2 regions of the Pseudomonas guariconensis genome follow, and region 2 is predicted to be linked to the other one. Evidence: predicted binding sites of a transcription regulator. Region 2 holds the regulator's gene; the other holds the start of a gene.

Region 1 (11,626 bases), 730 kb from region 2:
GGCTGCGATAGGCATTGATCGACTCGATCAGTTGACCTTCTTCACCGGTAAAGGCCAAGGCACCGGTGGAGGCGACAAGGCCCAGCGTCAGGGCGGCAAAGCGGGCAACGGATGACAGGACGCGCATGAAAATCTCCCTATGACTGGCAGCGCCTAGCTGCCCATCCTACACAAGCACACGGCGTTTGGCCCCGCTTTGTGCATGGTGAAAAAACGGCCGGCAATCGATTGCGTACGGCAAAAGAGGGGGTAGACCCCTGGCTGCTCGAAAAGTGCGGTGTCGGTGTAAACAGCCGATCGCAACGCACTCATGAAGTTGGACAGGGAAAGATCTATGCTTGCTCCATGACCATCACCGAGCTTCCCCTTCGCCAACCCTGCCCACCGGGCCTCTGCGATTGCGGGCGCGAGCGGCTGCACGAAAGCCCACCCCAGGCCCAGCGGATCCTGCTGTTGACCCGCCAGGAAGAAAAGCGCCTGCTAGAGCGCCTGGAGCACCTCAAGGACCTGGACGATCTGGAGCGTCTACAGGTGCGCCTGTACGAGCAGCTGGGGATTCGCCTGCGCATCGCCCCTGGCTACAACGAAGTCCGCACCATGCGCGGTATCAGTATCGAACTGGAGGAACAGCCCGGGCTGTGCCGCAAGACCCGCCAGGCCATTCCGGCCGCCATCCGCCGAGGCCTCGAGCGCAACCCGCAGGTAGCCTTCCGTCTGCTCGATGCCCACGACCTGCTGCGCGACGCCTGATTTTCAGCGCATCGCCGCCAGCTTGATCCCGAACCCCACCAGGCAGGCGCCTGCCAGGCGCTCCAGCAGATTGGACACCCGTGGGTTGGCGCGCATGCGCTGGGCCAGGTGATGGGTCAACAGCACCGCGATCAGGCCATACAGGAAGGTCAGCGCGGCGACGGTCACCGCCATGAAGGCAAAAGTCACCACGCCCTGGTGGCGCACCGGGTCGACAAACAACGGGAAGAACGCCATGTAGAACATGATCGCCTTGGGGTTGAGCAGCGTGATCATCATCGTCTGGCGCAGATAGTGCCCGCTGGCCATGCGGCTCTCGCGCGGGGCGCCCCGCGGCTTGCTCAGCACCATGCGCAGGCCGAGCCAAGCCAGGTAGGCCGCCCCCGCCCACTGCACCACATGGAAAGCCGCAGGGTAGGCTGCCAGCAGCGTGGCGACACCGGCCACCGCCAACCACATCAAGACCTGATCACCCAGGATCACGCCCAAGGTCGCGGCCAGCCCACCTTTGATGCCACCCTTGCCGGTGGCGGTGATCAGCGCGAAGTTGCCAGGCCCGGGGATGGCCAGGAGGATGAGGAACGCAACAACGAAAGCACCGTAGTCGGTCACGCCTAGCATGGGGGGATCTCCGAAATAGGCATCGCCAAGGGGGATCTGGATTTATGCCACCCTACACGCTGCTTGCAAAGCACGGACAGCGACTAATTTTCGCCGTCGACCTTTCGTTTGTTGGATAGCCGCCCTGCGCACCGCGCAGCGGCCCTCATCATTCAAGGAGACAGGCAATGACGTCCGTATTCGACCGCGACGATATCGTGTTCCAGGTAGTGGTCAACCACGAAGAGCAATACTCCATCTGGCCTGACTACAAGGCGATCCCCAACGGCTGGCGTGCCGTGGGCAAGAGCGGCCTGAAAAAAGACTGCCTGGCCTACATCGATGAAGTCTGGACCGACATGCGGCCGCTGAGCCTGCGTCAGAAGATGGCCCAGGCCCAGGTTCAATGAGGCGTTGCCTGTGGATGCAGTGAATCTGCTGTGCCTGCCGTACTCCGGCGCCAGCGCCATGGTCTATCGCCGTTGGCGTCGCAAGGTGCCGGCCTGGCTGCAGGTGTGCCCGGTGGAACTGCCCGGTCGCGGCATGCGCCTGGGCGAGCCCTTGCAGACCGACATGCAGGCCCTGGCCCGGCAACTGGCTGCCGAACACCGCGCATCGGCCCGTGCCCCTTATGCCTTGTTGGGCCACAGCCTGGGTGCGCTGTTGGCCTTCGAGCTTGCCCACGCGCTGCAGGCCCAGGGTTGCCCGCCGCCGCTCGCGTTGTTTGCCTGCGGTACCGCGGCGCCGAGCCGCCGTGAGGACTATGACGGCGTGCAATGGCGTGAACCTCGGCGCGACGACGAACTGATCGAAGAGTTGCGCAAGCTGCAGGGCACGCCCGAAGAGGTGCTGGCCAACCAGGAACTGATGAGCCTCACCTTGCCGATCTTGCGTGCGGATTTTCTGCTGTGCGGGCGCTATGTCTACCGTCACCGTCCGCCCCTGGACTGCCCGCTGCATGTGTTGGGTGGCGCAGACGACCGGGCGAGCCAGGAGCAATTGCAGGCCTGGGGACAAGAGACGCAGGGTGCGTTCACCCTTGATATCTTTCCCGGTGGCCACTTCTTCATTCATCAGCACGAAGACCAGGTACTGGGCCTCTTGGCCGATGCCTTGGCGCCGCTTCGACACTGTGCCTGATTGACGTCGCCCTTTGCCTCGGCCAGCCTAGTGGGCTTTGCAGCCCACCCTGGGCTGCCCATTTTCACAGGCTAGGGCAGACAATGCTGATCGATCCTCGCAAGGCCACGCTGCTGGTCGTCGATATCCAGGAAAAACTCATCAACGCCATGAGCGACCCCGAAGGCACCCGCGCCCGGGCACGCTGGCTGTTGGCGGCGACCGCCGAGCTGGAGCTGCCGACGGTGATTTCCGAACAGTACCCCAAAGGCCTTGGCCCGACTTTGGCCGAACTAAAGGCCGCATCGCCGGCGGCGCAGATCGTGGAAAAGCAGCATTTTTCTTGCGTGGCCGCCGAGTGCTTGCCGGCCAGCCTGATGGCGCGTGAGCAGGTGATCGTCTGTGGCATGGAAACCCATGTCTGCGTGTTGCAGACCGTGCTGGGCCTTTTGGGCCTGGGCAAGCAGGTGTTCGTGGTCGAGGATGCCTGCGACAGCCGCACCCCCGCCAGCAAGGCGGCGGGCCTGGCTCGCATGCGCGATGCCGGCGCCCAGGTGGTGACCCGCGAGATGGTGTTGTTCGAGTTGATGGGCAGCGCCGATCATCCGCTGTTCCGCCACCTCAGCAAGACTTACCTGGTGGGCGAACAGCCTTGACTGCCAGGACGAGCGGCAGGCTGGCCGCACTGGGCTTGGTGGTCCTGGGGGTATTGCAGGGGTGTACGACCTCGCCTGAAGTTTCCGAGGCCGATCCGGCCCAGGTGCAGGCTCAGGTCAAGCGTCTGCTGCCGGCATCGATCAAGGACAGGGACGGCTGGGCCCGGGATATCCAGACTGCCTTCGCTGCCCAGCGTATTAATCCAAGCAAGAGCAACCTGTGCGCGGTGCTGGCGGTGACCGAGCAGGAGTCGACGTTCAATGCCGATCCTCAGGTGCCGAACCTGGGCCGCATCGCCCGCGAAGAGATCGATCGGCGCGCCGCGCGGCTGCACATTCCCAAATTGCTGGTCGATGGGGCATTGAAAACCCCGTCGGGCAATGGCAAGACCTACCAGCAACGCTTGATGGCCGTGCGCAGCGAAAAGCAGTTGAGCGGCCTGTTCGATGACTTCATCGCCGGCCTGCCGCTGGGGCGTACGCTGCTGGGCGGTCTGAACCCGGTCCGTACCGGTGGGCCGATGCAGGTCAGCATCGAATTCGCCGAGCGCCATGCCAAGGATTATCCCTACAGCTATGAGGGCACGATTCGCCAGGAGGTCTTCACCCGCCGTGGCGGTCTGTACTTCGGTATTGCCCACCTGCTGGGGTATCCCAGCCACTATCAACGCCAGTTGTATCGCTTCGCAGATTTCAACGCGGGCTGGTACGCCAGCCGCAACGCGGCGTTCCAGGCGGCGCTCAGCCGGGCGAGTGGTGTGACGCTGGCGCTCGATGGCGACCTGATTGCGCCAGGCTCGATCATGCCGGGCAGCACTGAACAGGCGGCGCGCAAGTTGGGCGTCAAGCTGGGGCTGCGCAACCCGCAGATCCGCAGCCAGCTGGAGAAAGGTGACAGCCTGGCGTTCGAGGACACCGATCTGTACCAAGGCGTGTTCGCCCTGGCGGACGCCAAGGCGGGCAAACCGTTGCCGCGTGCGGTGCTGCCGGGAATCGAACTCAAGAGCCCGAAGATCACTCGCAAGCTGACCACCGCATGGTTCGCAGGAAGGGTCGATGAGCGTTACCAGCGCTGCATGAAGCGTTGAGCCTGACGCCTTGGGGCCGCTGCGCGGCCTCATTGCTCAACGTCGTGGTTGCCCGTAGGCCTGGCTGATGCGGTCGATGACCATGGCCAGTGCGACGATCGCAAGCCCTGCCTCAACACCTTGGCCAACATTGAGTGTCTGGATCCCGGACAGCACATCCTCGCCCAGGCCTCGGGCGCCGATCATCGAGGCTACCACCACCATCGACAGCGCCATCATCACCGACTGGTTGAGCCCGGCCATGATGCTCGGCAACGCCAGGGGCAGGGCGATGCGGCGCAGGCGTTGCCAGCGGTTGGCGCCCAGGCCGTGGGCCGCTTGCAGCAGTGATGGGTCGATCTGCGCCAGGCCCAGCTCAGTCAGGCGTACCAAGGGGGGCAGGGCGTAGACCAAGGTGGCGAACACGGCCGGGACCTTGCCCAGGCCGAACAGCATCAATACCGGGATCAGGTACACGAAGGCCGGCAAGGTCTGCATCACGTCCAGCACCGGCAGCACCAGGCGCCGTGCCAAGGGACGGGTCGCCAGGACGACCCCTAGGGGTACTCCGATCAGCACGCACAAGCCGGTACTGACCAGCACCAGCGCCAGGGTTTGCAGCAGCTTGTCCCATAACCCGATCATGCCGATCAGCGCCAGCAGGGCACTGAGCACCAGCGCGCGTGTCAGGCTGCGGCTGGCGTGCCAGGCGAGCAGGCCGACCAGCAGGAGCAGCAGCCACCAGGGCAGCAAGCGCAACAGGCTTTCCAGGCCCACCAGCAATTGCAGCAAATGGTCGGACAAGCTGCGCAGTTGATCGCCATAGCGCAGCACCAGCCAGTCGACCAGGCGGTTGACCCATTCGGCGAAGGAGAACTGCCAGGCATCGGGAAACCCTGCGCTCACAGCGCGCCCTCGACCTTGGCGGCGACCTCGGCGGGCAGCCAGGCCTTCCAGACCGCTGGATGGTCGCGCAGGAACATCAAGGCAGCCTCACGTGGTGACTGGCGGGTTTCGCTCATGTGGTCCAGGGCTTTGTTCAGGCGGTCGATGGGCAGGTCGACTTTCTCGAACACCGCCACCAGGTCTGGGTAGTGCTCGCGAAAGGGCGCCGACACACCGATCGACAATTTGGCGGGCAGCGAACGGCTGCCTTTGGGGTGTGGGTTTTTCGCGTCGGTGAGGGTTGCCCAGGCTGCGGGGTCGAACGGCGGTTCTTCGAGTCGGACCAGGTCATAGCGGCCCATCAGCGGCGTAGGGCTCCAGTAATAGAACAGCACAGGTTGGCCGCGACGGATCGCCGAGCCGATTTCCGCATCCAGGGCGGCGCCGGAGCCACTGCGGAAATTGTTGTAGAGGGTATCCAGGCCATAGGCCTTGAGCTTCTGGCTGTTGACTGTTTCGGAGGTCCAGCCGCTGGGGCTATTGAGAAAGCGGCCTTTTTCCGGTGTTTCCGGATCGCGAAACACCTGAGGGTAGCGTTTGAGGTCTTCGACGCTACGCAGATCCGGCGCCAGCGCCTTCAGGTTGCGGGCCGGGTCGCCCTTGATCACATAGGCCGGCACCCACCAGCCTTCTTCGGCATTTTTCACTGTATCGCCCAGGGCGAATACCTGGCCGGCCTGTTCGGCCTTGACCCAGGCGGGGCTGCGTCCGGCCCATTCCTCGGCGATCACCTGCAGGTCGTTGCGTGCCAAGGCCACTTCCATGCTGACGGTGCTGCCGGGGAGGGTATCGGTGGGGTAGCCGAAGCCGTGTTCGACGATCAGGCGCAGGATCTCGGTGGTCAGGGCGCCGCTTTCCCAGCCGATGGCACCGAAGTGAATCGGCGTGCGCTCCTCGGCGGCTGCGCTGTCGGTGCTGGCCAGGCCCACGGCAAGCAGCAGGCCGGCCAGCAGCGTTGGAATTCGTTTCATCAGAGCCTCGTCGGTTGCCGGTCCTTGGGTTGTGGCAAGTGTAGACGACGAGGTTGCAAGGGCCGCGCAGCGGCCCCGGCGCTGCAGGATTCAGACGCGGAACTGATCCATCAGTCGCTGCTGCTGGTTGGCCAGGTCATTGAGCGACTGGCTCACCCGAGCCGACTCGTTGGCCTGGCCGGACAGCGATTCGGTGACATCGCGAATGGTCGCGACATTGTTGTTGATCTCTTCGGCCACCGCGCTTTGCTCCTCGGCGGCCGAGGCGATCTGCAGGTTCATGTCGGTGATCACCGTCACGGCCTGGCCGATGCGCTGCAGGGCCGTGACCGCCTGGCCGACCTGTTCGACGCCGCCCTGGGCCTGGCGATGGCTGTTGTCCATGGCACCGACGACCTCCTGGGTCCCGGCCTGCAGGGCTTCGATCACCTGGCGGGTTTCTTCCACCGACTCCTGGGTGCGGCGTGCCAGGTTGCGCACTTCGTCGGCGACCACAGCAAAGCCACGTCCGGCCTCGCCGGCACGGGCCGCCTCGATGGCGGCGTTGAGGGCCAGCAGGTTGGTCTGTTCGGCGATCGAACGGATCACCTCCAGCACCGAGCCGATCTTCTCGCTGTTCTGTGCAAGGCCTTGGACTTGGGCCATGGCGCCGCTCATGTCGGCGGCCAAGGCGTCGATGCTGGTGGTGGTGCGGTCGATCACCGCCAAACCTTCGCGGGTCGCCTGGTCGGCCTCGCGTGCGGCCTGGGCCGCCTGAGCCGCGCTGCGGGCGACATCCTGGGCGGTGGCGCTCATTTCGTGGGAGGCAGTGGCCACCTGGTCGACCTGGCGGTACTGCTGTTCCATGCCGGAGCTGGTTTCGGCAGCGATGGCCGCGGACTGGTCGGCGGTACCACGGGCAGCCTGGACCGACGCTTTGACGTCGGCAATGGTCGGTTGCAGCTTGTCGAGGAAACGGTTGAACCAGCCGGCCAGCTCGCCCAGTTCATCGCGTTTGTCGTAGGTCAGGCGACGGGTGAGGTCGCCTTCACCGCTGGCGATGTCCTTGAGCATGGCGGCCACGCCCAGAATCGGCCGGGTGACTCCCCGGGCCATCAGCCACACCAGCAACAGGCCGGCAATCGCCACGGCCAGACCCAGGCCCAGCTCCAGCAAGGTGCCGCTGGTGTTGAGGCTGTCGAGTTCCTGCTTGAGCGCCTCGGCCGGGCCTGTCAGGGCGCTTTCCGGCACATCGAGCAGCACGCCCCAAGGCTTGCCGCCAGGAATCGGTTCGAACGCGGCCAGCACCTTAAGACGCTGCTCGTTGCGCAAAATCTGCAGCTTGCCTTCGGGCAGCTTGCCCACGAGGCTGGCGCCTTGGGCGGTGTCGACCTGGTCGAAGCGGTGGGCCAGTTTGCTGGCATCGGCACTGTAGCCGGCCAGCAGGCCTGCAGGGCTCAGAATACCGACCGTGGTGCGGCCTTCATAGAGGTTGCGGCTGGCATCCTGGCTGAGGGCCTGCAGGCTGTTGAGGTTGATGTCGATGGACAAGGTGGCGATCACCTTGTTGGCGACGATCAGCGGGAACACGATGCTGGTCATCAGCACCTGCTGGCCTTCGATGGTGTAGAAGTACGGCTCGCTCACGCAGACCTTGCCGGTGCTGCGCGGGCAGACCCACCAGGTGTTGTTCGGCTCGCCGCTCGGGCCGATCTCGGTGTTGGCCATGTCCTGCTCGGGCAGGGCCATGGAGGTCAGCTGGCCGGCACGCGGTTGCGACCAGTAAAGGGCGAAGCGGCCGGTCTCGTTGCTGCCCAGTTCGGCCTGACCGGTAAACAGTTTGTCCTTGCCATCCAGCGCGTCAGGCTCGAACACCAGCGACAGGCCCAGCAAGTCGGGGTTGGCCTGAAGCGCAGCGCGCACCTGGCGGGTCATGTCTTCGCGCAGGTCGTAGGCGTCCAGGAAGCGCTTTTCGGCCTGCTCGCGCAGGAACAGCACCTGACGGGCAAACCCTGCGCCGTACTGGTAGGCATCCATGAACTGGCGGCGGATGTTCAAGGCCTGGACCTCGCCTTGCGACTCGATGCGCGCCTGGGCCGACTCGGTGAGCATCTGCATGCTGCTGGCTTTGACCAGGTCGGAGCTATGGTCCATGCGGTAAAGCGAAAGGCCGATCAGTACCGTGACGATGGTGGCCAGGCAGAGCCCGGCCAGCAGGGTGATCTTCCACTGGATGGAGAGTTGTCGCAGAGGCATTTTCGGGCGAATCCCTTGTTATAAATCGGGGGTCTGCCTCCTGTGTCGGCGCCTCCCAGGCTTTCTTTATTCAAGCGTTCAATAAAAATTCGTATTGCCTGAGCCTGTTGCGTCAGGTCGCGACGTTGAGCGCTTTGACAAGCGACCGAGCGTGCTTCAGAGTGTGCGCCCTTCATAACAATATCCCCTGGCCCGGCCACTGCCTTGAGGCAGCCTGTCGCCGGCGCGTCCGCTTTTTGTCCGTCGTTACGAGGTAACCCACACAATGAATGCTGTCATTGCCGCGGTCGGCATCATGCTGATCCTGAGCCTGTCCCGCGTGCATGTGGTCATCGCCCTGATCATTGGCGCCCTGGCCGGTGGCCTGGTCGGAGGCCTGGGCACCGAAGGCACGCTCAAGGCTTTCAACAGTGGCCTGGGCGGTGGCGCCACGGTGGCGCTGTCTTACGCGCTGCTGGGGGCCTTCGCCGTCGCCATCGCCAAGTCCGGGCTGGCCCACGCCCTGGCCGATCGCGCCCTGGCGATGGTCGATCGCCAGGGGCATGGCAACGCGGGTGGGCTCAAGTGGCTGCTGATCGGCCTGATGCTGGTGGTGGCGATCTCGTCGCAGAACATACTGCCCATCCATATCGCCTTCATACCGCTGCTGGTGCCGCCGCTGCTCTATGTGCTGACCCGCTTGCGCATCGACCGTCGGTTGATCGCCTGTGTGATCACGTTTGGCCTGATCACTCCGTACATGTTCCTGCCGGTCGGCTTTGGCAACATCTTCCTCAACGAGATCCTGCTGGCCAACGTCAGCCGTGCAGGGGTGGACGTCAGTGGGGTGAATGTCACCCATGCCATGGCCATCCCGGCCGCCGGCATGCTGGCCGGATTGCTGCTGGCCGTGTTCTTCAGCTACCGCAAGAAGCGTGACTATGACCTGAATCGCATCGAACAGGTCGAGCAGGTCAGCGTCAGCTACAACCCCTTGACCTTGCTGGTGGCAGGCGCGGCCATCGCCGCGGCATTCATCATCCAGCTCTGGCTGGACTCGATGATCATCGGGGCGATGGTGGGCTTTTTGATTTTCTCGCTCTCGGGCATCGTGCGCTGGAAGGACACCGACGACCTGTTCACCGAAGGCATGAAGATGATGGCCATGATCGGCTTCATCATGATTGCCGCCTCGGGGTTTGCCGAGGTGATGAAGGCGACCGGTGAGGTGAAGAGCCTGGTGGAAACCTCGGCGCAGTGGATCGACCACAGCAAGGGCATCGGTGCCCTGCTCATGCTGTTGGTAGGGCTGCTGGTGACCATGGGCATCGGCTCGTCGTTTTCCACGGTGCCGATCCTGGCCGCGATCTTCGTGCCGCTGTGCGTGCAGCTGGGCTTCGACCCGGTCGCCACGGTGTGCATCGTCGGTACCGCCGGTGCGCTGGGCGATGCCGGTTCGCCCGCGTCGGACTCGACCCTGGGCCCGACCTCGGGCCTCAACGTGGATGGCCAGCATCACCATATCTGGGACACCGTGGTGCCGACCTTCATCCATTACAACCTGCCGTTGCTGGCCTTTGGCTGGCTGGCGGCGATGGTGCTTTGAAGAACCCGGGCTGCCCTGCAGCCCATCGCAGGTTCGGCCCGCACCTAGAGGGCTAGGCTGGCACGCTGCGGCGTCAGCCGCGTCCAGGCGGCGGGGAAATACGATTGAGGACGGTGCTGCCGTCCTTGCTGCGGGTCAGGTAGATCGGCAGTACCTTGGGCAGATTGTCCACCAATCGCTTGACCTCATGGATGCTGTAGACGCCACTGACGCGAATGGTGCCGGTGCTCTCGTCAGCCAGTTGCAGGGGGGTGTCCAGGTAGCGGTTTATCACCGGTAGGGCCTGGGCGAGGCTCAGGTTGTCGAGAATCAACTTGCCGCTGCGCCAGGCCAGGCTGTTGCCTGAGTCGTCGCTCTGGGCGAGCGCCGGTTCGAAGTCGCCGGCGCGGTAGCTGGCCTGCATGCCGGGGCCCAGTCGGTAGCCACCATCGTTGCCGTTGCTGCTGACCAGCACAGAGCCTTCCACCAAGGTCACCTTGACCTGATCTTCATACTTCCAGACGTTGAACTGGGTGCCGGTCACCCGTGTCTGGCCGGTACCCGCCCGAACGATGAACGGGTGGGTGCTGTCGTGCGTAACCTTGAAGAACGCCTCGCCCTGGACCAGGGTGACCTGGCGCTGATCCTTGTAATTGAGGTAGCGCAGTTCGCTGTGCAGGTTGAGCTCGACAACGCTGCCGTCGCTGAGCGTGACCTGGCGCATCTGGTCGGTGCTTTGAACGTGCTGGTAACGATTGGGCAGCCAGCCTTGTTCCCAGCCGACCCAACCCGCCAGGGGCAGGGCCAGCAAGGCGATCGCCGCCGCCGAGGCCAGAGGGCGCCAGTTGCGCGCACGAGCCGGTTGACGGGCGTTGGGGTTGAAGTCGACCACCGTGGTGGTGCGAGGCAGCAATTCGGCGGTCTGCCAGATCTCCAGCATCGCCTCGTATTCCTCCAGGTGCCTCGGATCGGCCGCAAGCCACCGTTTGAACGCCTCGCGCTCGGCTGGCGTGCAATCTTCGGCATGCACGCGCATGCACCAGTGCGCGGCGGCATCGGCGAGGGCATCGTCTGGGTTGAGGCGGTCTTGGTTCATCGTGGCTCCCGGTTTTGCGGCATTCTACCCTCCACAGGGGGGTGGCGAGAACCGAGATAATGGCGAATGACTATCAGTTGTGGGGTTTTTTGTCGGCATCAGCCGACTTCTCGCGCCGATAAGCAGGGGCGCGGAGCGCCCCTTGTCGGATCAGAACTGCTCAGGGGTCATGCCGTACAGACTCCCGCTGCCAGCCATGATGCTGACTTCCAAGGCCAGGCTGCGCGGCAGCAGGCGTTGGAAGAAGAACTGCGCGCACGACAGCTTGGCCCCATGGAAGGTAGGGTCTTGTTCGAGGTTGCGCAGGGACACGGCGGCCATGCGTGCCCACATGTAGGCGTAGGCGGTAAGGCCAAAGAGGTGCAGGTATTCCACGGCGGTGGCACTGACCAGATTGGCATCATTGGATGCTTGCTCGCGTAGCCAGTGGCTGGTGTGCTCCAGGCGGTCCAGGGCGTCCTGCAAGGCCTCCCGGTGCGCCGGTGCGTCGGCACAGAAGGTGCGCACTTCTGCCAGGAAACCGGCCAGCGCCTGGCCATCGTCAGCCAGCACCTTGCGCCCGAGCAGGTCGAGTGCCTGGATGCCATTGGTGCCCTCGTAAATCTGTGCGATCCGCACATCTC
Region 2 (11,626 bases):
GCGGGCGATCTACTACTCCACCGAGCTTGAGCAGGAGATTCCGGCGGGGTTGTACCTGGCGGTGGCGCAGGTGCTGGCTTATGTGTTCCAGATCCGGCAATACCGGGCGGGGAAGGGCAAGGCGCCGGAGCCTTTGAAGCCTGATTTGCCGATTCCGCCGGATTTACGGCGTGATCAGTGAGTGGTTATGGGTTGGCTTTGGCTTTTTGGGGCTGATCCGTTTGCTTGGGTGACGCTGAGTCACCTTTGCACCCTTACGGCGGGTCACTTTGGTCTTGCCAAGTAAAAGCCGCTGCGCCCCAGCATATGCCCCGCCCGTGGCGGGGTTCCCTCTTCATTGTCTTGCGGGACCTCGCGCCCTCCGGCTGGCTACGCCAGCCTCCCTCTCGCGACTTTGGCTACCGCCGAAGGGCGCTGCGCGCCTGCCCCTACAGACACCTCCGCTCGGCCTGCTAATGGGGCGCAAGTTGCGGGCGGCGCCTGGGCTGGCGTTGTTTTATCCGTTGTCATGGGGCGGCCCATGCCTACTTTTGCCCAAGAACGAAAATAGGTCGCCGTAAGGGCGAAAAGCGCCAGTGGCGCCCTCACCAAACCCAGATATTCACACGGCCTGAAAGCCACCCTCAAAAGTTGGAAAGCTTCTTGCAAAGGCAGCGCCAAACGCCCATTCAGGCGTCAAAGTTTTGCTTGAAGAGGATTTGCGGTGGATCGCACTCAGTTAATCAACAGCGCCCGAAACAACCTGGCTGGTCTCGGCCGGGGCAACCTGGGCGTGCCGCTGTTGCTGCTGGTGATGATGGCAATGATGATGTTGCCGATTCCACCGTTCCTGCTCGACGTTTTCTTCACCTTCAACATCGCCCTGTCGATCGTCGTCCTGCTGGTCTGCGTATACGCCCTGCGCCCGCTGGACTTCGCTGCGTTTCCCACCATCCTGCTCGTGGCAACCTTGCTGCGTCTTGCCCTGAACGTGGCCTCCACGCGTGTGGTCATGCTCCACGGCCAGGAAGGCCACGGTGCTGCGGGCAAGGTGATTCAGGCCTTCGGCGAGGTGGTGATCGGCGGCAACTACGTGGTCGGTGCGGTGGTGTTCGCCATCCTCATGATCATTAACTTCGTCGTGGTCACCAAGGGCGCCGGGCGTATTTCCGAGGTGAGCGCACGTTTCACCCTTGACGCGATGCCTGGCAAGCAGATGGCGATCGACGCCGACCTCAATGCGGGCCTGATCGACCAGGCTCAGGCCAAGGCCCGACGCGCCGAAGTCGCCCAGGAAGCCGAGTTCTATGGCTCCATGGACGGTGCCAGCAAGTTCGTTCGCGGCGACGCCATCGCCGGGCTGCTGATCCTGTTCATCAACCTTATCGGCGGCATGCTCATCGGTATCCTGCAGCATGGCATGTCGGCCGGCGAGGCGGGCAAGGTCTACGCCTTGCTGACCATCGGTGACGGTTTGGTGGCGCAGTTGCCCTCGCTGCTGCTGTCCACCGCCGCCGCGATCATGGTGACCCGAGCCTCCAGTTCCGAGGACATGGGCAAGCTGATCAATCGGCAGATGTTCGACTCGCCCAAAGCGTTGGCTGTTTCGGCGGCGCTGATGATCGTCATGGGCTTGGTTCCGGGCATGCCGCATATCGCCTTCCTGGGGCTTGGCGCGGCGGCCGGGGGCGGTGCCTACCTGGTCTGGCGTCGTCAGCAACAGGCCAAGCTCAAGGCCCAGGAAGAAGCGCAGCGCCAGCAGGACCTGCTGCCATCGCCCCAGCGTGCCTTGGAAACCAAGGAATTGGGTTGGGACGATGTGACGCCAATCGACATGATCGGCCTTGAGGTCGGTTATCGCCTGATTCCGCTGGTGGACCGCAACCAGGGTGGCCAGCTGTTGGCGCGGATCAAGGGGGTGCGCAAGAAGCTGTCCCAGGACCTGGGCTTTCTCATGCCCACTGTGCATATCCGCGACAACCTGGACCTGCAGCCGAGCGCCTATCGCCTCACCTTGATGGGGGTGATCCTGGCTGAAGCGGAGATCTATCCGGACCGGGAGCTGGCCATCAACCCGGGCCAGGTCTTCGGCACGCTCAACGGTATCGCTGCGCGCGATCCGGCGTTTGGTCTTGAGGCGGTGTGGATCGACGTCGGGCAGCGTGCCCAGGCTCAGTCGCTGGGCTACACCGTGGTCGATGCCAGCACGGTGGTGGCCACCCACCTCAACCAGATCCTGCAGAAACATTGCCATGAACTGATCGGCCATGAAGAGGTCCAGCAACTGTTGCAAGTATTGGCCAAAGGTTCGCCTAAACTTGCCGAGGAGCTGGTACCGGGTGTCATTTCGTTGTCAGGCTTGCTCAAGGTCCTGCAGGCATTGTTGGCCGAGCAGGTGCCGGTGCGGGACATCCGCAGTATCGCCGAGGCAATCGCCAACAATGCTGGCAAGAGTCAAGATACCGCCGCGCTGGTGGCGGCAGTGCGCGTCGGATTGTGTCGCGCCATCGTGCAAAGCATTGTCGGCGTTGAGTCCGAGCTGCCTGTGATCACCCTCGAACCAAGGTTGGAACAGATTTTGCTCAATAGTCTGCAAAGGGCCGGGCAAGGCCAGGAAGACGGTGTTCTCCTGGAGCCGAGCATGGCCGAGAAGCTGCAGCGATCGCTGATCGAAGCGGCCCAGCGTCAGGAGATGCAAGGCCTGCCGGCCATTCTTCTGGTCGCCGGCCCGATCCGCGCCATGCTGTCGCGCTTCGGTCGCCTGGCTGTACCGAATTTGCATGTTCTGGCGTATCAGGAAATACCTGACAACAAGCAAGTCACCATCGTTGCCACCGTGGGCCCCAACGGCTGAGGTAGTGGGTTATGCAAGTTAAGCGTTTTTTCGCCGCCGATATGCGTCAGGCCATGAAGCTGGTCCGGGATGAGCTTGGCTCCGACGCCGCCATCATCGGCAACCGGCGCATCGCCGGCGGTGTCGAGTTGACGGCCGCGCTGGACTACAAGCTGTCCGCCCTGGCCCCACGCGTGCCGAACATCGAACTCGAGGACGAGCTGCGCAAAACCCAGACGCGCATCGCCACCGCCCAGGCCGAACTGAGCACACGCAACGAAAGCGACGAGATCGGCAATCGCCAATTGTTCGCCGGATTGTCGTTGACCGCCTCCGAGCCACTGGTCGAGCCACAGGTTGACGCGCCGGCGCAGGTTGCGGCTCCAGCGCCGGCACCGGTCGATCCGCGTCTGTTCGATGCCATGCGCTCGGAGCTGTCGGGCCTGCGCGAATTGCTCGAAGTCCAGCTCGGATCCCTGGCCTGGAGCCAGCTGCAGGGCAACAAGCCGCAGCAGGCCAACCTTTGGCGTCGTTTGCAGCGTATCGGCCTGTCGGGCCCGATCGCTCGCGAAGCACTCGAGCTTGCCGGCGAGATCGAAGACCCGCGCCACGCCTGGCGCATGATCTTGGCCCACCTGGCACGGATGATCCAGGTCCCCGAGATCGAGCCGATCGAAGAGGGCGGTGTGATCGCCATGGTCGGTCCGGCTGGTATGGGCAAGACCACCACGTTGGCAAAGCTGGCGGCGCGCTACGTGCTCAAATACGGCGCCCAGCATCTGGCGCTGGTGAGCATGGACAGCTTCCGCATTGGCGCCCAAGAGCAGCTCAAGACATTGGGGCGCATCCTCAATGTGCCGGTGACCTATGTCGACCCGGGCCAGTCCTTGGCCCAGGCGCTCGATCCGCTGTTGCGCAAGCGCGTGGTGCTGATCGACACCGCAGGCCTGCAGGCCAGCGACCCGGCCCTGCGGCTGCAACTGGAGAGCCTGGCCGGACGCGGCATCGCCGCCAAGAACTACCTGGTCCTGGCCACCACCAGCCAGAAGCAGGTGCTGACCGCCGCCTACCACAGCTACAAGCGCTGTGGCCTGGCCGGCTGCATCCTGACCAAGCTTGATGAAACGGCCAGCCTCGGCGAAGTGCTGAGCCTTGCCATCAGTCACGAATTGCCCGTGGCCTATCTGACCGATGGACCGCGCATTCCTGACGACCTGCAACTGCCGCGCAAACATCAGTTAGTCAGCCGTGCGGTCAGTGTGCAGATGCAGGACGAGCCCAGCGAAGAGGCGATGGCCGACATGTTCGCTGATCTCTACCACAACCCAGGCAAGCGTGCGGGTTGACGAATGGACAGCGCAAAGTACCTGCATCCTGAGCGTCGTGTTCAGCTCCTGATGTGGCCTGGGCCCCGAGACAAGGTAAAGAACAAACATGGGTAGCATGCATCCCGTACAGGTGATCGCCGTGACCGGCGGTAAAGGTGGCGTGGGCAAGACCAACGTTTCAGTGAACCTGTCCCTGGCGCTGGCCGAGCTCGGCCGCCGGGTCATGTTGCTGGATGCCGACCTGGGCCTGGCCAACGTCGACGTCCTGCTGGGGCTGTCGCCCAAGCGCACCCTGGCCGATGTCATCGAAGGGCGCTGCGAGCTGCGCGATGTGCTGTTGCAGGGGCCAGGCGGTGTGCGCATCGTGCCGGCCGCCTCCGGCACCCAGAACATGGTGCACCTGGCGCCAGCCCAGCATGCCGGGCTGATCCAGGCGTTCAGCGAGATCGGCGACAACCTCGATGTGCTGGTGATCGATACCGCCGCGGGAATCGGGGACTCGGTGGTGAGCTTCGTGCGCGCCGCGCAGGAGGTGCTGTTGGTGGTCTGCGACGAGCCGACCTCGATCACCGATGCCTACGCCTTGATCAAGCTGCTCAACCGCGATTACGGCATGAACCGCTTCCGGGTCCTGGCCAACATGGCGCAGAGCCCGCAGGAAGGGCGCAACCTGTTTGCCAAGTTGACCAAGGTCACGGATCGCTTCTTGGACGTCGCCTTACAATACGTCGGTGCCGTGCCTTACGACGAATGTGTACGCAAGGCGGTGCAGAAGCAGCGGGCGGTCTATGAGGCCTTCCCTCGATCCAAGTGTGCGCTGGCCTTCAAGGCCATCGCGCAGAAGGTCGACAGCTGGCCGCTGCCTGCCAACCCGCGCGGGCACCTGGAGTTTTTCGTCGAGCGTCTGGTGCAGCCTACCAGCGCAGGACCGGTACTATGAATGCGAGCGGTTTCAAGATGTACAGCCGGGCGGCGCGTGATGCCCACTACGAACTGGTCGAACGTTATGCCCCTCTGGTCAAGCGCATTGCCTATCACTTGCTGGCGCGCCTGCCGGCCAACGTACAGGTCGAGGACCTGATCCAGGCGGGCATGATCGGCTTGCTGGAAGTGGCCAACAAATACGATGCCAGCAAGGGCGCGAGCTTCGAAACCTACGCCGGCATCCGCATTCGTGGGGCCATGCTCGATGAGGTACGCAAGGGGGATTGGGCGCCGCGTTCGGTACACCGCAACACCCGCATGGTCAGCGACGCGATACGCGCCGTGGAGGCCAGAACCGGTCGCGACGCTAAAGATCATGAAGTTGCTGCCGAACTCCAATTGAGTCTCGATGATTATTACGGGATTCTGAACGACACCCTGGGCAGTCGCCTGTTCAGCTTCGACGACCTCCTGCAGGACGGCGAGCACGAAGGGCTGCACGAGGATGGCGCCAGTGGCCAGCTGGAACCTTCGCGGGACCTGGAAGACGAGCGCTTCCAGGCCGCGCTGACCGAAGCCATCGCCAACCTGCCGGAGCGTGAGCGTCTGGTGCTGGCGCTGTACTACGACGAAGAGCTGAACCTCAAGGAAATCGGTGAGGTGCTTGGGGTCAGCGAGTCGCGTGTCAGCCAGTTGCACAGCCAGTGCGCCGCGCGCCTGCGCAGCCGTCTCGGGGAATGGCGGGCACGTTGAGCCAGGGTTCGCCACCGTCGTTGGATGTTGTACCGAATTGATTGAATGCGCGTCCGGGGGCCGGGCGCGTTTAAGACTGCTTGGAGGTCTAATTGAACAAAGACATGAAAATCCTCATCGTTGACGACTTTTCGACGATGCGGCGGATCATCAAGAACCTGTTGCGTGACCTGGGCTTCACCAACACCGAGGAGGCCGACGACGGCACCACGGCGTTGCCGATGCTGGAAAACGGCCACTATGACTTCCTCGTGACCGACTGGAACATGCCTGGCATGTCCGGCATCGACCTGCTGCGCAAGGTCCGTGCCCATGACCGCCTCAAGGGTATGCCGGTGTTGATGGTGACCGCTGAAGCCAAGCGCGACCAGATCATCGAAGCGGCCCAGGCCGGGGTCAACGGCTATGTGGTCAAGCCCTTCACCGCCCAGGTGCTCAAGGAGAAGATCGAAAAGATCTTCGAACGCGTCAACGGCTGAGTCACGTCAGGGGGCGCCATGGAGCAAATGAACACATCGTTGGGGGAGTTCGAGTCGACCCTGAAGAAACACGCCCAGGAACTGGTCGAGAGCCTCGAGCACGGCCGGTTCGGCGAGGCGGTGCAGCTGATCCACCAGCTGAACCAGACCCGCGACCGCGGCCTGTACCAGGAAGTCGGCAAGCTCACCCGCGAGCTGCACAGTGCGATCGTCAGCTTCCAGATCGACCCGCGCATGCCGCAGGCCGAGGAAGTGTCGCAGATCACCGACGCCACCGAGCGCTTGTCCTACGTGGTCAAGCTCACCGAAGGCGCGGCCAACCGCACCATGGACCTGGTGGAGGCGAGCACGCCGCTGCTCAACGACCTGCAGGCCGAGGCCCAGAATCTGAGCACCGACTGGCAGCGCTTCATGCGCCGTGAAGTCGCAGCGCCGGAGTTTCGTGATCTGGTCAAGCGCGTCGACAGTTTCCTGACGCAAAGCGCCGAGGGGAACCGCAAGGTCGCTGGCCATCTCAACGACATTCTCCTGGCCCAGGACTACCAAGACCTCACCGGCCAGGTGATCAAACGGGTGACCGCGCTGGTCACCGAAGTCGAAAGCAATCTGCTCAAGCTCGTGCTGATGGCCAGCCAGGTCGACCGTTTTGCCGGTATCGAACATGACCACCAGCAGCTGCGTGCTGAAAAAGATCAAGAAAAACATCCGACTCGGGGTGAAGGTCCGCAGATTCATGCCGATAAGCGTGAAGATGTCGTGTCCGGTCAGGACGACGTCGACGATTTGCTGTCCAGCCTGGGTTTTTAGGGAGCACGTTCAATGAGCTTCGGCGCCGATGAAGAAATCCTCCAGGATTTCCTGGTAGAGGCCGGCGAAATCCTCGAGCAACTGTCCGAGCAATTGGTCGAGCTGGAAAGCCGACCGGAAGATGCGGACCTGCTCAATGCGATCTTCCGCGGTTTTCACACTGTAAAAGGGGGCGCCGGCTTCCTTCAGCTCAATGAGCTGGTGGAGTGCTGCCATATCGCCGAGAACGTGTTCGACATCCTGCGCAAAGGTGAGCGCCGGGTCGATGCGGAATTGATGGATGTGGTGCTCGAGGCACTGGATACGGTCAACAGCATGTTTGGCCAGGTGCGCGAGCGCAGCGACATTACCCCGGCCACGCCGGAATTGCTGGCCGCACTGTCGCGTCTGGCCGAGCCGGCCGGTACCGAGGCCCCAGCGCCTGCGGCCCAGGCTCCAGCCGTCGCCGAAGCCGAGCCTGCGGTCGAGCCCGACATCACCGATAGCGAGTTCGAACAACTGCTCGACTCGCTCGATGCGGTGAAGGCCCAGGCCGAGGCTACCGAACAGCTGCAGGGTGAGGTCGCGGGAAGCGACAGCGACGAGATCACCGATGCCGAGTTCGAGTCGCTGCTCGATCAGTTGCACGGCAAAGGCCAGTTTTCTGCCCAGACGCCTGCGCCTGTGTCGGCTGACAGCGTCGCGGCGCCGAGCAGCGATGAAATCACCGACGATGAATTCGAAGCGTTGCTCGATCAGTTGCACGGCAAGGGCACCTTCGCCGCCGATGCACTGCCCGGCGCCACGGCTCAGGCACCGGCTTCGGTCGAGGCGGGCGCCCAAAGTGGTGACATCACCGAGCACGAATTCGAAGCTTTGCTGGATCAGCTACACGGCAAAGGCAAGTTCTCCAGTGACGCGGCCGTGGCTGCGCCTGAGGCCGTGGCGGCCTCTGCCGTGGCCAAGGCCGACAGCAAGCCTGTCGCCAAGCCTGAACCGGCGCCGGTGGCCAAGCCTGCGGCTGCCAAACCGGCCGCGCCGGCCCGCGCAGCAGCCCCAGCCGCCGAAAAGCCTACGGCCAGCGAAGCGGAAACCACTGTGCGGGTCGACACCGCGCGCCTGGACGAGATCATGAACATGGTCGGCGAACTGGTGCTGGTGCGTAACCGTCTGGTACGCCTGGGCCTGAACAGCGGCGATGAGGCCATGTCCAAGGCTGTGTCCAACCTCGACGTGGTCACCGCCGACCTGCAGACCGCGGTCATGAAGACCCGCATGCAGCCCATCAAGAAGGTCTTCGGCCGCTTCCCACGGCTGGTTCGCGACTTGGCCCGCCAGCTCAAGAAGGAAATCAACTTGGAGCTGGTCGGTGAGGACACCGACCTGGACAAGAACCTGGTCGAGGCCTTGGCCGACCCGCTGGTGCACTTGGTACGCAACGCCGTCGACCATGGCATCGAAATGCCCGAGGAGCGCGAAGGCGCCGGCAAGGCACGGACCGGCCACGTGGTGCTGTCGGCCGAGCAGGAAGGCGACCACATCCTGCTGTCGATCTCCGACGACGGCAAGGGCATGGACCCTAACATCCTGCGGGCCAAGGCTGTCGAAAAGGGCCTGATGGACAAGGACGCCGCCGATCGCCTGAGCGAATCCGATTGCTACAACCTGATCTTCGCGCCGGGCTTCTCCACCAAGACCGAGATCTCCGACGTGTCCGGTCGCGGTGTGGGCATGGACGTGGTCAAGACCAAGATCTCTCAGCTCAACGGCTCGATCAACATCTTCTCGGCCAAGGGCCAGGGTTCGAAAATCGTCATCAAGGTGCCCTTGACGCTGGCGATCATGCCGACCTTGATGGTGATGCTGGGCAACCAGGCGTTCGCCTTCCCGCTGGTCAACGTCAACGAGATCTTCCACCTGGACCTGTCGCGCACCAACGTGGTCGACGGCCAGGAAGTGGTGATCGTGCGCGACAAGGCGCTGCCACTGTTCTATCTCAAGCGGTGGCTGGTCCAGGACCAGGTGCATGAGGAGCAGCGCGAAGGCCATGTGGTGATCCTGTCGGTCGGCACCCAGCGTATCGGCTTCGTGGTCGATCAGCTGGTGGGCCAGGAAGAGGTGGTGATCAAGCCGCTGGGCAAGATGCTCCAGGGCACCCCGGGCATGTCCGGCGCGACCATCACCGGCGACGGTCGCATCGCGTTGATCCTCGATGTGCCGAGCATGCTCAAGCGTTACGCCGCCCGGCGAATTTGATTTCGGTGGCGCACCTTGGCGGTTGCGCCGCCTAATGGAGTGTTTATGGCAGTCAAGGTCCTGGTGGTGGATGATTCCGGTTTCTTCCGCCGCCGCGTCTCGGAAATTCTCTCGGCCGACCCGACTATCCAGGTCGTGGGTACCGCGACAAATGGCAAGGAAGCGATCGACCAGGCAATCGCCCTCAAGCCGGATGTCATCACCATGGACTATGAAATGCCCATGATGGATGGCATCACGGCAGTGCGGCACATCATGCAGCGCTGCCCGACGCCGGTATTGATGTTCTCCTCGCTGACCCACGAAGGCGCCCGGGTCACCCTCGACGCCCTGGATGCCGGCGCGGTGGACTACCTGCCGAAGAACTTCGAGGACATCTCGCGCAACCCGGACAAAGTCCGGCAGTTGCTGTGCGAGAAGGTCCACACCATTTCGCGCAGCAACCGCCGGTTCGGCGGTTTCGCGACGGCAAGCCCGGCGCCTGCGCCTGCCAGCCATGCACCGACCAGCAGCTTCGCAAGCCCTTCGACGGCTCGCGTTTCGACCCCGGCTGCGTCTGTGGCCCGTCCAGCGTCCAGCAGCCATTCGCCAGCACCCAAGCGCAAGCCCTACAAGTTGGTCGCCATTGGCACGTCCACCGGCGGCCCGGTGGCGCTGCAGCGGGTGCTGACGCAACTGCCGGCCAGCTTCCCGGCGCCGATCGTGCTGATCCAGCACATGCCGGCGGCCTTCACCAAGGCCTTTGCCGAGCGCCTGGACAAACTGTGCAAGATCAGTGTCAAGGAAGCCGAGGATGGCGACATGCTGCGCCCGGGGTTGGCCCTGCTGGCCCCTGGCGGCAAGCAGATGATGATCGACGGCCGTGGCGCGGTGAAGATCCTGCCGGGCGATGAGCGCCTGAACTACAAGCCCTGCGTGGATATCACGTTCGGCTCGGCGGCCAAGTCCTATGGAGACAAGGTCCTGTCTGTGGTTCTCACCGGCATGGGTGCCGACGGTCGCGAAGGGGCCCGCCTGCTCAAGCAGGGCGGCAGCACCGTCTGGGCCCAGGATGAGGCCAGCTGCGTGATCTATGGCATGCCGATGGCCATCGTCAAGGCCAACCTGGCCGATGCGGTTTACAGCCTGGACGAGATCGGCAAGCATCTGGTCGAGGCGTGCGTCTGATGGATGTCCTGAGCCTGATTGGCCTGATCCTCGCGTTCGTCGCCATCGTCGGCGGCAACTTCCTGGAAGGCGGCCATGTCGGTGCCTTGCTCAACGGCCCGGCGGCGTTGATCGTGCTGGGCGGTACCCTGGCGGCGGCGCTGCTGCAGTCGCCGCTGTCGGCCTTCAAGCGGGCATTGCAGATCCTGCGCTGGATTTTCTTCCCGCCGCGCGTTGACCTGCCCGGCGGTATCGATCGGGTCGTCAACTGGAGCCTGACCGCGCGCAAGGAAGGCCTGCTGGGTCTTGAAGGGGTGGCGGACGCCGAACCCGACCCGTATGCGCGCAAGGGCCTGCAACTGCTGGTGGACGGCGCGGAGCCCGAGTCGATCCGCAGCATCCTCGAGGTCGACTTCCTGACCCAGGAGAGTCGCGACATCCAAGCGGCCAAGGTGTTCGAGAGCATGGGCGGCTATGCGCCGACCATCGGCATCATCGGCGCGGTCATGGGCTTGATCCATGTGATGGGCAATCTGGCCGACCCATCTCAGCTGGGCAATGGCATTGCGGTGGCTTTCGTCGCCACCATCTACGGCGTGGCCAGCGCCAACCTGATCCTGCTGCCGATCGCCAACAAGCTCAAGGCCATCGCGCTGCGCCAGTCGCGCTACCGCGAAATGCTGCTCGAAGGCCTGCTGTCGATCGCAGAAGGGGAGAACCCACGCTCGATCGAGCTGAAGCTGCAAGGCTTCATGGAGTAAGCCATGGCCCGCCGTCGTCACACCGAGGAACACGAAAACCACGAACGCTGGCTGGTGTCGTACGCCGACTTCATCACCTTGCTGTTCGCCTTCTTCGTGGTCATGTATTCGATCTCCTCGATCAACGAGGGCAAGTACAAGGTCATCTCCCAGGCTCTGCTCGGCGTATTCAACGACCCTGAGCGCAGCATGAAGCCCATCCCGATCGGCGATGAACGCCCGCTCAGCGTCAAACCCGCCGAGCCGCTGATCAAGGACAGCGAGCAAACCGACGCAGGCCTTGCCCAGAGCAATGCCGACCCGTTGAAGACCATTAGCGATGACGTGCGCGACGCCTTTGGCGACCTGATCAAATCCGACCAAATGACCGTGCGCGGCAAC

The links. The regulator FliA, encoded in region 2, starts transcription of late flagellar genes. The targets are predictions, from matches to a motif close to CTAAAGTTTNNNNNNNNNNNGCCGNTAA.
Region 1: the regulator FliA is predicted to act here: its motif matches at 8,386-8,413, upstream of AB1N67_RS10810 (methyl-accepting chemotaxis protein).

Annotation. Positions count from the first base shown of each region.
Region 1 is NZ_CP162012.1:2,343,378-2,355,003, forward strand. Features, by position in the region: gene AB1N67_RS10765 (CAP domain-containing protein) at 1-127, opposite strand, end outside; gene AB1N67_RS10770 (hypothetical protein) at 346-750, shown strand; gene AB1N67_RS10775 (LysE family transporter) at 754-1,371, opposite strand; gene AB1N67_RS10780 (MbtH family protein) at 1,539-1,760, shown strand; gene AB1N67_RS10785 (thioesterase II family protein) at 1,771-2,490, shown strand; gene AB1N67_RS10790 (hydrolase) at 2,574-3,125, shown strand; gene AB1N67_RS10795 (DUF1615 domain-containing protein) at 3,161-4,213, shown strand; gene AB1N67_RS10800 (proline/glycine betaine ABC transporter permease) at 4,250-5,098, opposite strand; gene AB1N67_RS10805 (ABC transporter substrate-binding protein) at 5,095-6,108, opposite strand; gene AB1N67_RS10810 (methyl-accepting chemotaxis protein) at 6,199-8,343, opposite strand; gene AB1N67_RS10815 (Na+/H+ antiporter family protein) at 8,609-9,928, shown strand; gene AB1N67_RS10820 (FecR family protein) at 10,002-11,003, opposite strand; gene AB1N67_RS10825 (acyl-CoA dehydrogenase C-terminal domain-containing protein) at 11,154-11,626, opposite strand, start outside.
Region 2 is NZ_CP162012.1:1,608,907-1,620,532, forward strand. Features, by position in the region: gene flhB (flagellar biosynthesis protein FlhB) at 1-181, shown strand, start outside; gene flhA (flagellar biosynthesis protein FlhA) at 704-2,833, shown strand; gene flhF (flagellar biosynthesis protein FlhF) at 2,845-4,158, shown strand; gene fleN (flagellar synthesis regulator FleN) at 4,247-5,080, shown strand; gene fliA (RNA polymerase sigma factor FliA) at 5,077-5,817, shown strand; gene AB1N67_RS07335 (chemotaxis response regulator CheY) at 5,922-6,296, shown strand; gene AB1N67_RS07340 (protein phosphatase CheZ) at 6,315-7,103, shown strand; gene AB1N67_RS07345 (chemotaxis protein CheA) at 7,116-9,338, shown strand; gene AB1N67_RS07350 (chemotaxis response regulator protein-glutamate methylesterase) at 9,384-10,505, shown strand; gene AB1N67_RS07355 (flagellar motor protein) at 10,505-11,245, shown strand; gene motD (flagellar motor protein MotD) at 11,249-11,626, shown strand, end outside.